Regions from separate parts of the Paenibacillus riograndensis SBR5 genome, predicted to be linked through region 3. Evidence: riboswitches for the same ligand, from Rfam matches in the RefSeq annotation. Region 3 holds a riboswitch; each other region holds the start of a gene.
What was found. A riboswitch is a leader RNA that binds a small molecule or an ion and turns the genes downstream of it on or off. The one in region 3 is predicted to bind cyclic di-AMP.
Positions count from the first base shown of each region.

Region 1: it holds a riboswitch for cyclic di-AMP, as region 3 does, so the genes downstream of both, PRIO_RS00140 (resuscitation-promoting factor) here and PRIO_RS03260 (hypothetical protein) in region 3, are expected to answer to the same signal.
Region 2: it holds a riboswitch for cyclic di-AMP, as region 3 does, so the genes downstream of both, PRIO_RS04570 (NfeD family membrane protein) here and PRIO_RS03260 (hypothetical protein) in region 3, are expected to answer to the same signal.
Region 4: it holds a riboswitch for cyclic di-AMP, as region 3 does, so the genes downstream of both, PRIO_RS13265 (alpha/beta fold hydrolase) here and PRIO_RS03260 (hypothetical protein) in region 3, are expected to answer to the same signal.

Region 1 covers NZ_LN831776.1:28,343-32,656, reverse strand. Annotated here, with positions in the region: gene rsmA (16S rRNA (adenine(1518)-N(6)/adenine(1519)-N(6))-dimethyltransferase RsmA) at 1-467, opposite strand, end outside; gene rnmV (ribonuclease M5) at 464-1,015, opposite strand; gene PRIO_RS00140 (resuscitation-promoting factor) at 1,194-2,354, opposite strand; cyclic di-AMP (ydaO/yuaA leader) riboswitch at 2,644-2,871, opposite strand; gene PRIO_RS00135 (TatD family hydrolase) at 3,071-3,841, opposite strand; gene PRIO_RS00130 (HD domain-containing protein) at 3,896-4,314, opposite strand, start outside.
Region 2 covers NZ_LN831776.1:1,050,363-1,054,676, reverse strand. Annotated here, with positions in the region: gene PRIO_RS04575 (flotillin family protein) at 1-1,113, opposite strand, end outside; gene PRIO_RS04570 (NfeD family membrane protein) at 1,124-1,630, opposite strand; cyclic di-AMP (ydaO/yuaA leader) riboswitch at 1,823-2,010, opposite strand; gene PRIO_RS04565 (ABC transporter permease) at 2,209-2,949, opposite strand; gene PRIO_RS04560 (ABC transporter permease) at 2,967-3,674, opposite strand; gene PRIO_RS04555 (ABC transporter ATP-binding protein) at 3,671-4,314, opposite strand, start outside.
Region 3 covers NZ_LN831776.1:740,124-744,437, forward strand. Annotated here, with positions in the region: gene PRIO_RS03255 (hypothetical protein) at 1-362, opposite strand, end outside; gene PRIO_RS03260 (hypothetical protein) at 391-900, opposite strand; cyclic di-AMP (ydaO/yuaA leader) riboswitch at 1,015-1,184, opposite strand; gene PRIO_RS03265 (glutaredoxin family protein) at 1,471-1,710, opposite strand; gene ytxJ (bacillithiol system redox-active protein YtxJ) at 1,707-2,033, opposite strand; gene PRIO_RS03275 (SDR family NAD(P)-dependent oxidoreductase) at 2,259-2,981, shown strand; gene PRIO_RS03280 (ThuA domain-containing protein) at 3,015-3,650, shown strand; gene PRIO_RS03285 (MerR family transcriptional regulator) at 3,886-4,248, shown strand; gene PRIO_RS03290 (thioredoxin family protein) at 4,282-4,314, shown strand, end outside.
Region 4 covers NZ_LN831776.1:3,247,705-3,252,018, forward strand. Annotated here, with positions in the region: gene PRIO_RS13250 (Na+/H+ antiporter subunit E) at 1-440, shown strand, start outside; gene PRIO_RS13255 (Na(+)/H(+) antiporter subunit F1) at 437-730, shown strand; gene mnhG (monovalent cation/H(+) antiporter subunit G) at 714-1,085, shown strand; cyclic di-AMP (ydaO/yuaA leader) riboswitch at 1,109-1,266, shown strand; gene PRIO_RS13265 (alpha/beta fold hydrolase) at 1,274-2,101, shown strand; gene PRIO_RS13270 (LTA synthase family protein) at 2,339-4,207, shown strand; gene PRIO_RS13275 (MarR family winged helix-turn-helix transcriptional regulator) at 4,273-4,314, opposite strand, start outside.

The sequences.
Region 1 (4,314 bases), 710 kb from region 3:
ATCATTACAACGATGTTATCCAGGGGCAGCTTCTCTTCCAGCAGCTTCATGAGTATAGGTGTGGTCACATAATAAGGCAAATTGGCCACTACACTAACTCGCTCGACTGCGGCAAAATCCTCGGCAAACAGCTCCTGCAAGTTCACCTTCAGCACATCATCGTTACGGATGGTAACATGCGGATAAGAGGCCAGAACATCCCGCAGAATCGGAATCAGCCTCCGGTCGATCTCCACTGCCGTTACAGCTCCGGCTGTTGCGGCCAGCCTTTCGGTCAAAGCGCCGATGCCCGGTCCAATCTCCAATGCACCGGCGGCTTGATCCAGGCCTGCAGCATCCACAATTTTGTCCAGAATATTCTGGTCAATCAGAAAGTTCTGGCCCAGGCTTTTCTTGAATGAGAACCCGTACCGCTGAATGATTTCCTTGGTGCGTGCCGGGGATGAGATATTGTTGTTCCCGCTCATGAGGTAATGCCTCCCTGATCAATTTGCGCGAGAGCAATCGAAAATTCCTCCCGTGTAATGCCGAACATCGCCAGCCGCTTGTATAATTGCTTGCCGTTGCAGTAGCCGATCCCGAGCAGATTGCCAAGCGCCATTCTCCGCTCTGCTGCCCGCGGATGCACCATCATCCCCGCTGCCATCAGGTCTTCCATCCCAATCAGGGCCGGAGCGCCCTCAAAGGAGGTATGCACATGCTCAAGCGCATGGCGGATTGCCTCCGGGGAGGCATTTTCCACTCCTATGTCACCTTTCCGGGTAGCATCTTTTTCGGGAATGAACGCATGCTTGCAGCCAGGCACCTTGGAAGAGACAATCTTCCGGATGCGTTCGCCCGCATGATCAGGATCCGTAAGGATTATAACCCCTCTGCGTTCCATAGCGAGCGCAATCTTGGCGATGACCTTGCGGTCGACTGCCGATCCGCCGGTCTCGATAGTATCGGCTTCTACAGCCCGCTTTATGGCAACGGTGTCGCTTTTGCCTTCTACAACGATTAATTCCTTGATCATTTTTGTACTCCTTACTCTGCAACGCAAAAAGAAGAGGATTCGCTCCCCTTCTTTTTGGCTAAAGAATGTATAAGTGATGAGCGGCAGCTCTGTAATTCCACGCTCAGATTTCTGAGAATTCCTTAAGTGCTACCCTCACTATATCTTATATACCGCTAATTTGCAAAGCAGCCGCCACTTAGTTCAGTTCTGGCTTCACAGGCCCTATCACATAAATCGTGCGTGATTTCCGGCCAAAGTTACGGGCATGGCTCAGTGATTCATAATACACATCCACCTTGTTGCCTTTAATGGCGCCGCCGGTATCCTCTGCACGGCGAAACCCAAGTCCCTCAATGTACACCCACCAGCCGATAGGGATTACGCTCGGATCCACAGCAATGGTCCGCCCTTCCGTTACGCGTGTGCCGGAAGCTGTACGGGTACCAATACCCGGCTCTTCCGATGAATAAGCCGTCATGGATACATTTCTGATCATTCTCTTGTACTCAAAATCTACGCCTGCTTTACTGGCAACATTGTTGCTTTTTGCGCTCACTTTGGATGTTTTAGAAGTAGTTGCTGATTTAGAAGTCGCAGTAGCGGCTACAACAGGTTTTGGAAGCGGTTTGGTACCAATGGCAATGATCTTGTCTTTGGTGACCGTCTGCACTTCCTTGCCAACCATACGCATGGATGCCAGCTCGCCATCTTGGTAGATTTTCTCGATGTGCTGGATCATTACGCCCGGCTTGCCCGCTTGTGCAACTCTTACGGTTCCCTTGGTCAGGGAGGGGTCTGCGGTTTTAATGACACGGAAAGGCAAAGCTGTTGTCCGCTGTACCACTTGCTTGTTGATCCGGACAATTTTGACTTCCATGTCTGCAGAAACTGCGGTGCCTAGCGAAGGGTAAATCTTGTCATAGCTTTCCAGGCCAATGCCCAGTTTGTCAATCGCCTGACCGATTGTATCTTCGGTCGTGTACAACGTTTTGGTGGTCCCGTCCGTAGTGATCTTAATCGCCTGCGCACGGTTGATGACGACACGGTCTCCGTCCTTTATTTCATCACTAAGGCCAATAGATAATGCATCATGCGGCTGCAGCGAAATTTGTTCCTTTGCCAGCACATCGCTGACCAGCGCGTCCCGCGTCTCCAGCGTTTGTACCTTCCCGTCTATTACTAAAGTTATTTCTTTAATGCTTCGACCGTGTACGTACAGCAGAATTACCAGCGCGATAACAATTGAGGCCGCGCCTGCAAGCGAAAGTATGCGGGGATTCACTTGCTTCCACCGAAATGCGAAAGACCTGCTGGATGATTGCGAATCATGGGATACTTCTGGTTGGAATACGCCCACTCTCTCCATCCTCCTTACATAGCCCCGTCGTCCAAGTTGTATAACAAAGGTGACTTCATCACTTCTGACGAAACTAGGTTTGAGATTACACAGGATACGCCCGCATTGCTTTAGCGTTTCCTGCTCATGGATCGCCTGCTCGGCATAACTGCTCCAGATACCTGTTATATAACAGTATGCCGGGAACATTCGCATTATTCAAAAACAAAAAAAGCCCGAAAAGAGTTCACAGAGGACTCTTTCGTGGCTCTCCGGTGTCAGAATACGCGGGAATGTTTATGCACGAGGTTTCCTCTCTTACTTGCGCTTACGGGGTTAGCTGTCGGGTTCGGGCATAAGAGAGACGCCCTATCTCAGGTCACCCGCTCACGGCGGTTGCCCTCAAATTCACCCCAAAGACCACGTAAAGAAATCAAATAACGTCTGCGGCATTTCTGTGTTGTACTCATGTACGGACATGCGGCAGAGCATTATTGGTTCCCCCGTTCTCCATACGGAGACTCAGCGAGACGATCCATGAATTTGGTGACTGTCACAATAACAACAGCTCACTTCACTGAAAAGATGATATCCTGTTTTGATGCATGTTGTAAAGGAGCATTCAACCACGTTTACGCAAAAAAATGATTAAAATATTGTAATAATCAGCTGTTTCTATGTTAAAAAAGTTTAATATATCGGCTATACTTCTTTTTTCGCCGCTTTTACTCCCGTTTTCAGACAATCCCAAATCGTTCCAGGGCGTTCGCATACGTGATTTCAGCTAATTCCTGTAAATCAATCCCTTTTATTTCCGCAGCAGCCTCAGCCACAAGCTTCACATAGGCACTCTCATTTCGCTTCCCCCGGAAGGGGTGCGGCGTCAGATATGGAGAGTCCGTTTCGATCAAAAGCCGGTCCATTGGAGTCTGGGCCAGCACCTCTTTTGGCACCCTTGCATTCTTAAAAGTTACAGGTCCCCCAAAGGACAAATGAAAGCCCAAATCAAGGCACATTTTGGCCGTTTCCCAGCTCCCGGAGAAGGAATGCATAACCCCGCCGATTTCATTCGCCTTCTCTTCACGCAAGATCCGCACTACATCCTCGTGGGCATCCCGGTTATGAATACAGATAGGCATTTTTAGTTCACGGGCCAAACCGATCTGTTTGCGGAATACCTCGTGCTGCACCTCTTTTGGGGAGGTATCCCAATAATAATCCAGTCCGATTTCTCCGATGGCCACCACCTTTTTATGGCTGCACAGGGAAGCGATCCAGTCCATATCCCCCTCTTTCATGTCAATAGCGTCTACGGGATGCCAGCCGACAGCTGCATAAATATAATCATACGTCTCCGCCAATTTCATTGTCGTTGGGATCGTTTCCCGGTTAAATCCAATGTTAATCATCTTGCTGACCCCAGCCTCTAACGCGCGGGCAATGACCCCGGCACGATCCTCGTCGAATTGTGGGGCATCCAGATGAGTATGTGTGTCGAACAAACGCATGCAACAACATCCTTTCAGGCTTGATTTCTATAATGAATTCCAGAAATTTTTGTATTATTTTGCAAAGATCCCGCCAATGGAAACAGGCAGCCGGGTAAGTGCCTTCTGCAGCTTATCCTGCGGAAAATACAGGTGATACCTGCCGCGGTGGATACCGCTGATCGAACGTACAATATCAGATACCTCAGAGATTTCGCGCAGCTTATCATGGCGGTCAAGCAGCAAAATCTGCTTGCTGTCAAAACCCTCTCCCGGACGGAACACATCGTAGGGCAGATCTGTCGGATAATCGATTTCCAGGTCGTAATCCGGATGCAGTCCGGCACCGGCAAAACTGCGGCGAATTTCGTCAATAGTCTCTGAATCGAGATGATCCATCTCCACATATTTATACAGTTTACGATGAATAAAACGGCTGCACAAGTTAGCCAGTATTTCATCGTCTTCCAGCGTCCACTGCATAAAGGCTGTTT
Region 2 (4,314 bases), 310 kb from region 3:
CGCGTTGGCTCTCCCTTTCGCCAGCTCGGCTTCCGCTGTGGCCAGCCCCCGCTTGGTCGTCGTGGCCGCCTCTGCCTCCGCTTCAAGAATCTGCCGCTGCTTGGCCGCTTCCGCTCTCATAATTGTAGCCTGATTCTCTGCCTGGGCCGGCTTGATTACCGTTGCCTCCAGCTCCTTCTGTCTCAGCTCCACTTCGATTTCCCGGACAGTCCGGTTAGCCTCCGCTTCCATCTGCGTGATCTTGACCTGCTCGGTAACCAGCGACTGCTTGATTTTGTTCTGCTGCAATTCGTACGCAAGATCCGCCTGTGCTTTCTTCACTTCTGTCTCCAGCTTAAAGTCCGCCTGCTTAATGTTCAATTCCTTCTCGAACTGAGATTCCTTGGCGCGGGCGGCGGTTCCCGCTTCAATGGTGGCCTGATGCGCGTTGGCTTTGGCAATCGAGGATTCTTTCTCCGCCTCAGCTTGCTTGATCTGGATATCGCGTTCCGCTTCTGCCTTGGCGATGCTGGCATCGCGGCGGATGCGCTCAATTTCCGGAACCCCCATGTTGTCGATATACCCTTTGTCATCCGTAATTTTCTTAATGGTGAAGCTGACTACCTCAAGCCCCATCTTGTCGAGGTCTTCCGAGCAGGTCTCCCGCATCTTGCTGTTGATTTCGTCGGGAGTTTTTAGAATGGACTCCACCGTCAATTGTCCGATCAAGCCGCGCAAATGGCCTTCCACCGAATGCAGGATAATCGTCTCGCGGTCCTCTTCCGGCCGGTCGATGAACTGCTCACTGGCTGTCAGAATAGCGGTAGGATCGCTTTTTATCTTAATCTGGGCCACCGCCTCCAGGTTGAGCTTGATACCCTGCTGGGAGAACATCGCCTGCGCCGGGATGACATCGAAGCTCATCAGCATCATGGAGATGGTCTTATTGTTCTGGAAGCCGGGGATGACGAACGTCCCGCCGCCCTGAACCACTCTTTTTCCGCCGAGGCCGTAGACAATCATTGCCTGATTGGGCGGAACCTTTTTATAAGCATTCACGATACTGAACAAAGCCAGCAGGATAACAACAACAATTCCCGAGATTAAATAGAGCATAACCATCCGGTTCGACACTCCCCGTTATTTATAATTGTCCGCTTTCCCTCTCGAAGAGGGTCACAGACGCCATTCCTTTTTCCACCTTTAAAATAATCACCCTGTCGCCCTTGGCGAGCTGCTGCCCGGGTTCTGCCCGCACACCAATGGAGCGCATCGTTCCATGCAGCACATATTTCATTTCTCCAACTGCTCCATCCGCTGCAGAAATGCTGATATACCCGAGCTGCCCCGCCTGCTCATAATCCAATTCATTCATGCTGTTGTCGTACCGGGTCATCACCCGGGCCAGCACCGCATACATCAGACAGCCGACCAGCAAGGCAACCACGGTGCCGATCAGCAATACGGCAAGCATATTTATTCCGCTGAACCGGGTAAGCACATAACCAGTGCCGCCCCAGACCGTGACAAACACCATCAGAGGGAGGATAGGCACAAAGCCCGGACCACCAGCATCGCCGCCTCCCGCATGCAGATGGCCCGCCAGGCCATGCCCATGAAATCCGCCGCTGAGGAGGAGCAATAGTCCCACCCAGAAGCACACGATAAATACAGTAACGATAACTATCCCTCCTTTTAAGCAGTTTAGATAGTATCCAAATACTCTAAATCTCGTTGTTATACGATTTTCAGTTTCTCATGCAGATCGCCTTCCCGCCTGCACAGCAAAAAGACCACAGAAGCGGCAGGGCTCTCCGTGGTCGGTTAATCGATCATGGCGCTCATCCTCTCTCTTCGAGGCTTACGGGGTTAGCTGACGGATTCGGGCAGCGAGATTGCCCTACCCTGCAAGAAGCGGCTTGTCAGCACGCTGCAAGGATTCACCCCGGATGAGCGGCAGCTATCCCAGCAAAAGCCGCATTCACCATTGGTTCCCCCGTTCCCAGTACCGGAATTCAGCCATTTGAGAACAGTTATATTTCATTCGGTTGCTGATTTGAATCTTACGCCTGTAGCCGTTTAATGTAAAACGTTGCTTGTGACAAAAGAAGCCAAAAATGCCACCACTTCACGAATGAAGGCGCATTCTTGGGTTTCGCTCTTAAGCGGCCGGTGATTTTCTCTCTTTTGCTCCAATTCTCGAAAGCAGTGAGGCACCGCTATACTTCTCTATAACCGAGCCCCACGCACAAGCGAACGGCGGCCCGCCCAGATGTACGCAGCAGAGGTGGCGGCTACAATGAGAATGAACGGGATCACATCCAGCCGGGGCGACAAAGCGGTTCCCCTTGGGTACATGGCGTAATAGGCCGTTGTGGAGGGGAACCAGGCACCGATCGAAGCATGAAGCCCGGTAAGCACAATATTGGCTATCACAATCGAAGCCGATAAAACCAGAGAGGACACAAACGACTTCAAGCGCATGGACACCCATAACTGCAGCGCCGCAAACGGCAGGATAGCCAGCCAGCCCCCAACCGTACCGGTGATCAATTCGGCAACATCCAAATCATTCCCCAAGTGAAGCAGTTCTCCCACGAGCAGATAGGAACCGGCAAAAAGCAGTTGAATTAAACCCAACAGCAGCATCAGCGTCCCCAATTTGGCATAATAGACACGGGAACGGGGAATGGGCAGACAAAACAGCTGTTTCCAGCCCCCGTTAATATGCTCATAACGGCAGATAAAAGAAGCCAGCACCCCGGCATAAAGCGGATATAAAAACAAGCCGTGAAAGCTGGCCATATGCAAATAGAAGGTTTTCCAGCCGCGCACATAGAAGCCGGCAAAATTTTCTGAATCTAAACTATTGATTCCGAGCATCACCGTTCCTAGCGCACCAATAAGGATCAGGATGAAGATGACGGGATACTGCAGCTTCATTCGTTCGGCTTTCATCAAATATTCCATAATCACACCTCTGTTAATCAGAATTGTTTGTTTTTGAAATGCAGGGTCCCGGCGGCCAGCAGCATGACTCCCAGGCCTGCGCTAATGCCAATCCACCTCCCGGGATGCGCCATGAATGGACTGGACAGGGTTGGATAGGCCCATGGCCACACCCAGGTCCACAATGCTGCGCTGCTGTCCCGCGCGATGAACAGGCCGGACACAGCGCCCAATAAGCCGATGGACATCGGAATGGCCTGGTTCGAGAATTGGATCGACAGCCACATCTGCAGCCCCAGCACCGCAGCTGAGGCGAGAAAGCTGTACACGATCTGCCTGATCAGGAACTGGAACGGCAGCGGTTCGGAGGTGTAGCAGATCCAGAGCAGAAGCAGTCCGGCAATAATCAGCAAGGCAGTACAGAGCAGCAGGACAAGAACCCACAACGCCTTGGCCCAATAAAAAACAGCGCGGGATACAGGCAGGGTCAACAGCTGCTTCCAGCTGTTGGATTCGTGTTCCACACCGGCAATCATGCCAGCGAGCAATGCGGTGTTTAGCAGCATCACGAAACCCAGAAACATATACATCACATTAAACACGCCGTATACCCCTGCCGGGCCTTTGAAATAGAGGTACCATTCCAGCGCCATAAATGCGATGAACAGCCCGGAGCTGATAACCGGCAGCCAGCAGGCTGCCGGTTTGAGCCGCATGCCTTCGGCCCGCAGGGCCCGCCACATCATAAGCTTACTCCCTTTCCGGTCAGCTCCATGAACAGCTCTTCCAGCGATTTGCTGTGTTCCCGTGCATTCATAATCCCGTATGGGCCCAGCAGCTTGAACAATTCTGCCTGCGTCATACTGGCATTCTCTGCCGCAACCGACAGCGTATTGCCTTTCCGCTCCACGGTGAATCCTTGCAGCAATAGCGTGCGCAGTGCTTCCTCCGGGCGCTCCACGGCAAATTCCAGCACTTTGCCCCTCCGCCGCTCCAGCAATTCCAAAGCCCCCTGATAGACGAGCCGGCCGCTGCTGATAATCCCGATCTCATCTGCAATCGTATCCACCTCGCTCAGCAGATGGCTGGACAGCAGGATCGTCATCCCCTGATCATGGGCCAGCGACAGCATCAGATGCCGTATTTCCTGGATGCCCGCGGGGTCCAGGCCGTTGGTCGGCTCATCCAGGATCAGCAGCTGCGGCCCCCGCAGCAGGGCTGCTGCGATGCCGAGCCGCTGCTTCATGCCAAGGGAATATCCGCTCACTTTGCGGTCCGCGCTTGACGTCAGCCGCACAATTTCCAATACCTCACCGATGCGCCGGTCAGGCAGCTTCAGCAATGTGCTCAATATTTTCAAATTTTTGTACCCGGTCAGATGGCCGT
Region 3 (4,314 bases):
AGGCTTTTCCTGAGGATCAGACCGATGTCCGTCAGGGACAGGCGCAGGCCATACCGGAGTGCATGCACAAGCTGGTCCTCCCAGGACAGGCAGGCCGGGATACAGGATTTGCGGCCTTGGACAATCAGGGAGCAATGACGGATGCATTCACGGTAGCACTGAAGAGAGAAGCTCTGCGCGTCACAGCCTGTACGCAGATACGGCTCATAAAGCACCGTGAAGCTCTTCACGGCAGCCTCCTCTGCTTCAGCCCCCTGCCCCAGCAGCAGCCTGCTGAGCGTATAGATATTCCCGCTGTACTTCTCAATGTACTCTGCAAATCCGGCTGTTGAAGCTGATGTGCGCGATAAGGGGTCGGGCATGTTCTCACGGTCCTTTCTGAATATAAAACTATAGAATAGAGTAATAAGCGATAGATTTATTAATCAGCTCCGCCGGGTCCGGCTCAGGCCAGATCCGCTGGAGCTGCAGTGTCCGTGAAGGTCTATAGTACATTCTTCCCGCACTTGAGTTACCTCCGGCTGCCAACACGGAGTGAAAATAAGAGTCTGTCTGAACCTGCGGGTCAATGAATTTCCCTTGAAGCTTTGCCTTGAGATGCAGCAGTGCACCCAGTACCAGATCCCGCTGAGTCTGTCCCCACTGGGGGCCTAAGCGGTCTACAATTCGGATCGCCTCCTCAAGGCGGCAGCGGCGGATGCTGCGCAGGAAGTTGCTCCATTGGATCAGATCAACCCGCTTATCTTCCCATAGCAGTCCCTGTGACCAGCTATGCCCTGCCTGGCAGGTCAGCTTCAGGAGGCCGTAGCGGCAATTTCCGGCCTGCTCCGGCCCGGGGCCTGCGGGCCAAGGTGTATCGAATACCCATATTTCTATACGCAACAGCCGTCGTGATTCCATTCCCGTGTTCCTCCTAATCATTGATCTCCACACAAAAAGCCGCAGCAGAGGAGGACCTCTGCTGCGGCTTTCGGTACAGGTTCAAATAAACCTGGCGCATAAGCGTGGCGGATCAAGTTCTCTCTCTATACGCTTACGGGGTTAGCTGTCGGATTCGGACGGTGAGAGTCGCCCTGCCTAGTGAAACTGCATTGGTGCAGTCCCCTTCGGATTCACCCCAAGTAGGCTTATCGCCTGGTGGTTCCCCCGTTTCCCGCATGGCGGGAATTCAGCGTTGATTGGTTTTCATGAATAAGTTCTGAAACGAATCATACTCTTTCATGCGGTTCTTTGTAAAAAGGAAAAAGGGAAATGCGGCGTAAATTAACGTTGAAATTCCGGGATTCGCAGGAAATAAACGGATAAAACCATATATGTTGCTGTTTATCGGCCTATTATCTCATTCGTACGCCGGTTTTTATTTTTTTTGAAAAAAAGGGGGATTCAAGAATAATTTAGTCCTGAATCCCCTTTTTAACCTATGAATCCGGAACCTGCGTCAGCTCTGCTGATCCAAAGAACTCCGGCGTATTACCGGGCTGCTGCAATAAGCTCCTTAAGCTCAGGCAGATTGAAGCCCTTGACGGCATGCGCCCCTGCTACTGTAACTGGAACACCCATGAAACCGAGCTTCTCCACTTCTTCCTGGTAGACCGTGCTGGTCATAACATCTCTTACTTCAAAAGGAACGCCCTGCTCCTTCATCAGCTGCTTCACTTGGTTGCAGTCACTGCAGTTCGCGGTTGAATAGATAATTACAGGCTGGCTCATGAGTTCACAGCTTCCTTAATGGCATCCCGGGTGATCTTCCAATGGGAGGTGTTCCAGCGGACCTCGCCGTCTTCGAGCAGGAAAATTTGCGGAGACTCATGTTTGATGCCGAAGTCCTCGGCAATCTGGTTGGAGACTGGACGGTCTTCAATCACATGGACCACGGCAGCAGGGGTGCCGGAGCTTTGGACATAGGCCTGGAATTCTTCATTGGCCTTGGCGCTGATCGGGCAGGTGGTGCTGTGCTTGAACAGCAGCTTTTTACCAGGCTGTGCAAGGTATTGATGCAATTCGTCGACACTGTGAATTTGTGCTATGGACATCGGAATCCCTCCTGATATTTTTAGTTTGCTAACAATTCGGTTGTTAACAATGATATTTCTGATTGTAACATAGTTAAAAATTAAGTCAAAAGGGAGAATCATGCCGTGCTGCCAATCCGAACAGTCCAGTGCAGGACGTTGAAAAAAGACAAGTGCCATGCTAATGTGAATGGGATAACAGCGGTGACAGGTTACTGATTCTTAAGATGAGGGAGTGTCCAATTCATGAAAAAGGTCGCTTGTGTTACTGGCGCTGACCGGGGACTTGGATTTTTCCTTGTGCGCTGGCTTCTGGAGAATAAATATAAGGTGTTCGCCGGGCAGTACTTTGAGGAATCTCAAGCACTGGAAGCGCTGCAAGCGCAATATCAGGACCATTTGAATCTGGTTCCGCTGGATATCGGCAGCAGCGAAAGCGTAAAGCGTGCAGCGCGCAGCATTGCCGGATGTACGGGTCATCTGGATATAATTATCAACAATGCCGGAGTGATTGACCAGGCAGATGATGCCACCATACTGGTGGATATGGATGACACAGCGATGGCGCACATTTATAATATCAATACGCTTGGTTCCCTGCGGGTCAGCAATGCTTTGATCGGCCTTCTGCTGCAGGGAAAACAGAAATTAATTGTGAACATATCCTCTGAAGCCGGCAGCATCAGCCGTAATCAGCGGATTAACATGTACGGTTATTGTATGTCCAAGGCAGCGCTTAATATGCAGTCCTCCCTGATGCATAATCATCTGCGGGTGATGGGCGGGCAGGTCATGGTCTTCCATCCAGGCTGGCTGCAGTCCTATATGAGCGGCGAGAAAGATGAGGCAGCGCCTATACCGCCTGAAGAATCTGCGAGCAAAATTATGAGTATTGTTGAGGATCACAAGGCTCATATGGGGAAGGAGCCGGTTTTTCTGGATTTTCAAGGGGAACCTTGGCCCTGGTAGTACAACTTTTCCGGTAGAAAGGTGTGAATGAAAATGGGAGAGTTAAAGGCACTTGCGCTTGGAAGCTATACGGAGGTGAAGTATCATCCGTTTGCCGGTGTGGACCGCGTATTTGAGGAACTGTTGGGCGAAGAATTGCAGGTGCAATCCACCGAAGATTACTCTTTGCTGAGTAAAGACAGCTTATCGGAATACAAGCTTGTGATAGCGTATACAGAATTTTCGGATCACAAAATACCTCCTGAACAAAGCGGCGGTTTCCTCTCTTACGTGGCAAGCGGCGGCGGACTGCTGGTGGTGCATAATGGAATCTCGCTGCAGCGCAATCAGGAGCTGGGTGTGATGCTGGGAGGCCACTTCACCCACCATCCGGCGTACACCTCTCTTCAAATGACGGTCCCCGCAACCGGGCATCCGATTATGGAGGGAATCACTGATTTTGTGATGGAGGACGAGCCGTATTATTTTGACATGCAGCCGCATTTTGAAACGACAATATTGGCAGAGTATCCGCACGGGGGTGCTATGCGGCCCGCAGCCTGGTGTCATGAATTCGGCCAAGGGCGCGTTGTTTATTTGATGCCAGGCCATCATCTTCCTTCCTTTTCAGTCGAACCCTTCCGGAAGATGATTAAGCGAGGCGGTCTATGGGCAGCAGGATTGCTGTAGCTTTTGCCCATGCGACGAAGTGTATAACATAAGCGGTATGATGGTGAGCCCTGCTGAAGCCTTGGGGAGGTTGGGGTTTTGGGTTTTGCTCCCGCTGCCGGGAAGCAAGGGGCTTGCGGGACTACAACGGATGAGCATCGCACAAAAGCTGAATAAAAAGTCTTGACCCTGACACTGGTGTCAGGGTTTATACTGTGATCAGACCATTTCTCATGAACCCCGGGGAGAACATGCCATGAAAATAGGTGAACTTGCAGAACGGACGGGTGTCAGCATCCGGTCACTGCGATATTATGAGCGTCAGGGTCTGATTACCCCGCTCCGTAAGGCCAATGGATACCGCGAGTATTCAGCGCTGGCCGTGGAGACGGTGGAGACGATCAAGCTGTATTTGAATCTGGGTTTGTCGACGGAGGAAATCGCCGGTTTTTTAAATTGTGTGCTGATGAAAAAAGAGGCTTTCTGTGCGGAAGTGATGCCGCTGTACCGCAGCAAGCTGGAGGACATTGAACGCCAGCTACTGCAGCTGAACCAGATCAAGTCAAATCTGGAGGAGAGGATTGCCTCCATTCAGCAGGAGCAGAAGGAATCAGAATGACCTGAACGATACAGATGGGACGAGGAGGAATTAATGATGGCTGTTATAAATACAGAACATGCTGAT
Region 4 (4,314 bases), 2.5 Mb from region 3:
TGTGGATGATGCTGAGCGGCGACGGGTCAGGCTCAGGCTTTGTAATCGGCTATCTGCTGGGCTGCGGAATTCTGCTGGTGCTGCGCAGGTTCCTCCCTGAACCTTTATATTTGAAACGGGTGTGGTCCATAGTGAAGCTGCTGGCGCTGTTTCTGCGGGAACTGGTCTGGTCCAGCTTTGCGGTCATCCGGCAAATCCTCAGTCCCAAACTGGCGGTCCGCCCGGGCATCTTCGCTTATGAAACTGCACTCCGGTCCGACTTTGAGGTCACCTTGCTCTCCTGCCTGATCTGTCTGACACCGGGGACACTAACGCTGGAAGTGTCGGGCAGCGGCCGGACCCTCTATATTCACGCTATGGATATTGAGGATGCCGGCCAGCTCTCCCGCCAGATCGAAGGAACCTTTGAAAAAGCAATAATGGAGGTGACCCGGCTATGATTCCGCTATTGCTTAATATTGCGCTGACGATCCTGGCACTGGCCATGCTGGCCTGCCTGTACAGGCTGATTCAAGGACCGACCCGTTCAGACCGGGTTGCTGCGCTGGATACGATCGGCATTCATCTGCTGGCCGTGATCGCGGTGCTGGGCATGCAGCAGAGGACAGAGGATTATTTTGATATGGTGCTTGTGATCGGAATTCTGACGTTTATCGGAACGGCGGCTTTAGCCAGGTATATTGAAAGAGACGCGGTTATGGAGCATGGAGGTGATAAGCTTGATCGGTGAGCTGCTAATTGCGATACTGGTATTGCTGGGCGCATTGATATGTGGGCTTAGCGCGTTTGGATTGGTCCGGCTCCCCGATGTTTATTTACGTTCCCATGCCGCCACCAAAAGTGCTACACTGGGTGTATTGTGTGTGCTGACAGGAGCCTTTCTGTTTTTTTACTTCTATATAGAAGTAGTCAGCATCAAGCTGCTAATCGCGATTGTATTCGTCTTCATCACTTCTCCGGTTGCAGGGCATCTGAACGGCCGGGCGGCTTACCGCTCGGGTGTGCCATTATGGAAGGGCAGTGTGCAGGATGATCTGAAGCCGGTGCTCGAAAAGAATAAGACGAAGCAGGATGACTCGCAGTAAAAATAATAGTAAACTAAAGAATATTGTCTTTTTCGCTGAATTCTGTAAAAGAAGCGGGGGAACCACCGCGTGTGCAGTTTTGCAACTGCCATGCCAAGGGGTGAATCTCGAACATTCGAGTAGGGCTACTCTTCAGGCCCGAATCCGTCAGCTAACCCCGTAAGCGTAGAAGAGAGGAGACGAATGGATTGCCGCAAATTCTGCTAAATGGAACTACTATCTACTACGAAACCTATGGTACAGGAGTGCCGGTTGTTTTTATTCATGATCACCTGACCTCGCATCATCTGTTTGAGCCGCAAATTGAGTATTTTCGTGACCGTGTTCAAGTGATTGTTATGGATCTGAGAGGGAACGGGTTGTCCGGAAAAATGGATGTCGAGGTTCACCGCATTCTGGATACCCAGTGTGAGGATTTGAAGGAGCTGCTCCGCCGTCTGGGGCTGCTGAGTGTGATTCTCGTCGCAAGCTCCGGAGGGGGTGTGCTGGCCCAGAAATTCGCTGTGCAGAACCCGGAGCTGGTGCGTGCGCTGGTGCTGGTGGACAACTGTTCGAGCGGACATGATTCCACGATAAATAATCGGATATGGGGAATTGTTGAGAGATGCTCATGGATGTCGTATTATTTGCCGCCTGAGCTGCTTTTGCGCTCCCTGAGAATCGCCTATAACAAATGGCTGCCCGCTTATCATATCCTCCGGAATGAGCTGCTGCATAAACGGCCAACCGAAGGGATCAAACAGCGGATTGCCCTGCGCCAGATTGACATTCTTGCCTATGCGGCCAAGCTGCAGGTTCCTGTGCTGTGTGTAACGGGAAGCCAGAATGAGTGGAGACTGGCGCAGGCGAGCAAGAACGCCTCCATGCTGCCATCGGCGCAGCTCGTGGTGCTGGATGATGCCATGTACCCCAGCCATCTGTGCCAGCCGCAGCATTTTAACCGCCTGCTGTTAAATTTCCTGATCGACCAGCATGCCATTCATCAGCGGGCTGACGGGCTGGAGGGCGGCGGATGACTCAGCTCCTTACCGCTGTCCAGCCATGCATAGGCCAACCGCAAAAAAACGGCAGTCCGGAACATCATGTGATGTTTTTGGGCTTCCGTTTTTTTGGTGCGCATATATAATTAGCAGTGTGTTTTTATTTCTGCAAATAGGTTGATAACCTATGTACTTTGTGATTTAATGCAGTAGGGGATTGATAACACGAGCGGGGCAGTCCATCATTTTTTTTGAAAGGAAATGAATTGTTTCATGAAGAAATCATTGAATAGCATTTTAAACCGGCCGATTCTATTATTCACCTTCGTGCTGCTGCTCAAAAGCGCCGTGGCCTGGTTTGTCGTGTTCAGCGACGGTCCGAACTGGAGTATGGTCTTCACCGAAATTCCCTTTTTCATCATTGTGTTCAGTCTGATTGAATGGCTGTCCTCCAAACGGAAGATTCTGTACTACATGATTGCGAATTTGTTCATCACGGTGATTTATTTTGCCGTCCTGATGTATTACAAATATTATGGTGTGATTGCGACCTATCATGCACTGCAGCAAGCGGATAAGGTTACTAAGGTCGGAGAGAGCACCTATTCCCTGATTACGCCGTATTATCTGTTTATTTTTGTGGATATCGTCTTTTTCCTGTTCTTTATGTTCCGGCCCAAATATATTGCCAAATGGAAGGAGAGAGGCACATACCGCATCAGCCGCCCAGTCCTGCTTACCGTGGCCGCCGTTTCGCTCGCGCTGTGCTTCTTCAATATCTGGCCTAACCATGCGAGCATGAACGAGATCAAAAAAGCGGAGAGCATGGGGATTCTGAACTATGAAGTCTACACGCTGTTTGCAGACAGCACGGAGAAGGAAGAGCTTATAGACAGCAAGGAGATTACCCAACAGGCCGTGGATACGGTTAAAGGGGTTCAACCCCCGCAGCAGCCGCAGTACGCCGGGGCCGACAAGGGCAAAAACCTGATTATCGTGCAGATGGAATCGTTCCAGAACTTTCTGATCGGACTGACCATTGACGGGCAGGAGATCACGCCGAACATCAACAAGCTGGCGCACAGCAATACGTACTTCAATAATTTTTACACCAATGCGGGCCAGGGGACGACCTCGGATGCCGAGTTCGTGGTGAACTCCTCATTTTATGTGCCCAAGAATGAACCGGCAACGTCATCGCCTTATATGAACAAATCCGTGCCCAGCCTGCCGAAGCTGCTGAGTGCGAACGGTTATTTTACAGCTACTTTTCACACCAACAGTGTGGAATTCTGGAACCGCAAGGCCCTGTACCAGGCGATAGGCTTTGACAAGTATTATGACCAGAGCTTCTATGGCGATGATGATCATATCGCATTCGGATCTTCGGATGAGGTGCTGTTCGCCAAAACGGTACCGGAGCTGGCCGCACTTGACGCCAAGGATCAGCCGTTCTATGCGATGGTCATTTCCATGAGCGCCCACCATCCGTTCCGCATCCCCGGGGAGAAGTTCAAGATGAAGCTGCCGGAGCGCTTAGAAGGTACGCTGCTGGGGGATTATATTCAAGCCCAGAATTATGCCGACTATGCGATGGGGCAGTTTCTGGAGGACCTGAAGACCAGTGGACTGTGGGATGACAGCCTGATTGTGTTTTACGGAGATCATCAAGGTGTGCCGATGTACACCCTGGGTGAGGATGAGAAGGCTCTGCTGCAAGAAATGATCGGACATGAGTACGGTTATACGGATATGTTCAATATTCCGTTCATCGTCCACTCGCCGGGCGGCTCTCTGCCTGCGGTTGTGGACCGGACGGGCGGACAGATTGATATTCTGCCGACAGTATCCAATTTGCTGGGCGTGCCGCTGCAGAATCAGCTGCATTTCGGGGAGGATCTGCTCAACTCGGCATCGAACCTGATCCCGTTCAGACATTTCCTGCCTACAGGCTCCTTTGTGAATAATACGAGCATTTATCTGACGGGGAATGATTACGCGGATGGAAGCAACTATAGTCTAAGCGATAATTCGGTCGTCCAGGGCGGCTCTACAGAAGCGCAGTTCGAAGCTGCGGAGCGGCTGCTGAACATGTCGAACAGCTATCTGCTGCAATTGCCGGACCGGCCGGACCAGCAGTAATCCCGAAACAGTAAGTATGGGGCTTGCCCTGTGCTTACTTTTTTTTGTGCGGAAATTAATTTTTCTCAGTCCTCCAGCTGCCCGTTGATTTCTTCAAAATAGTGATA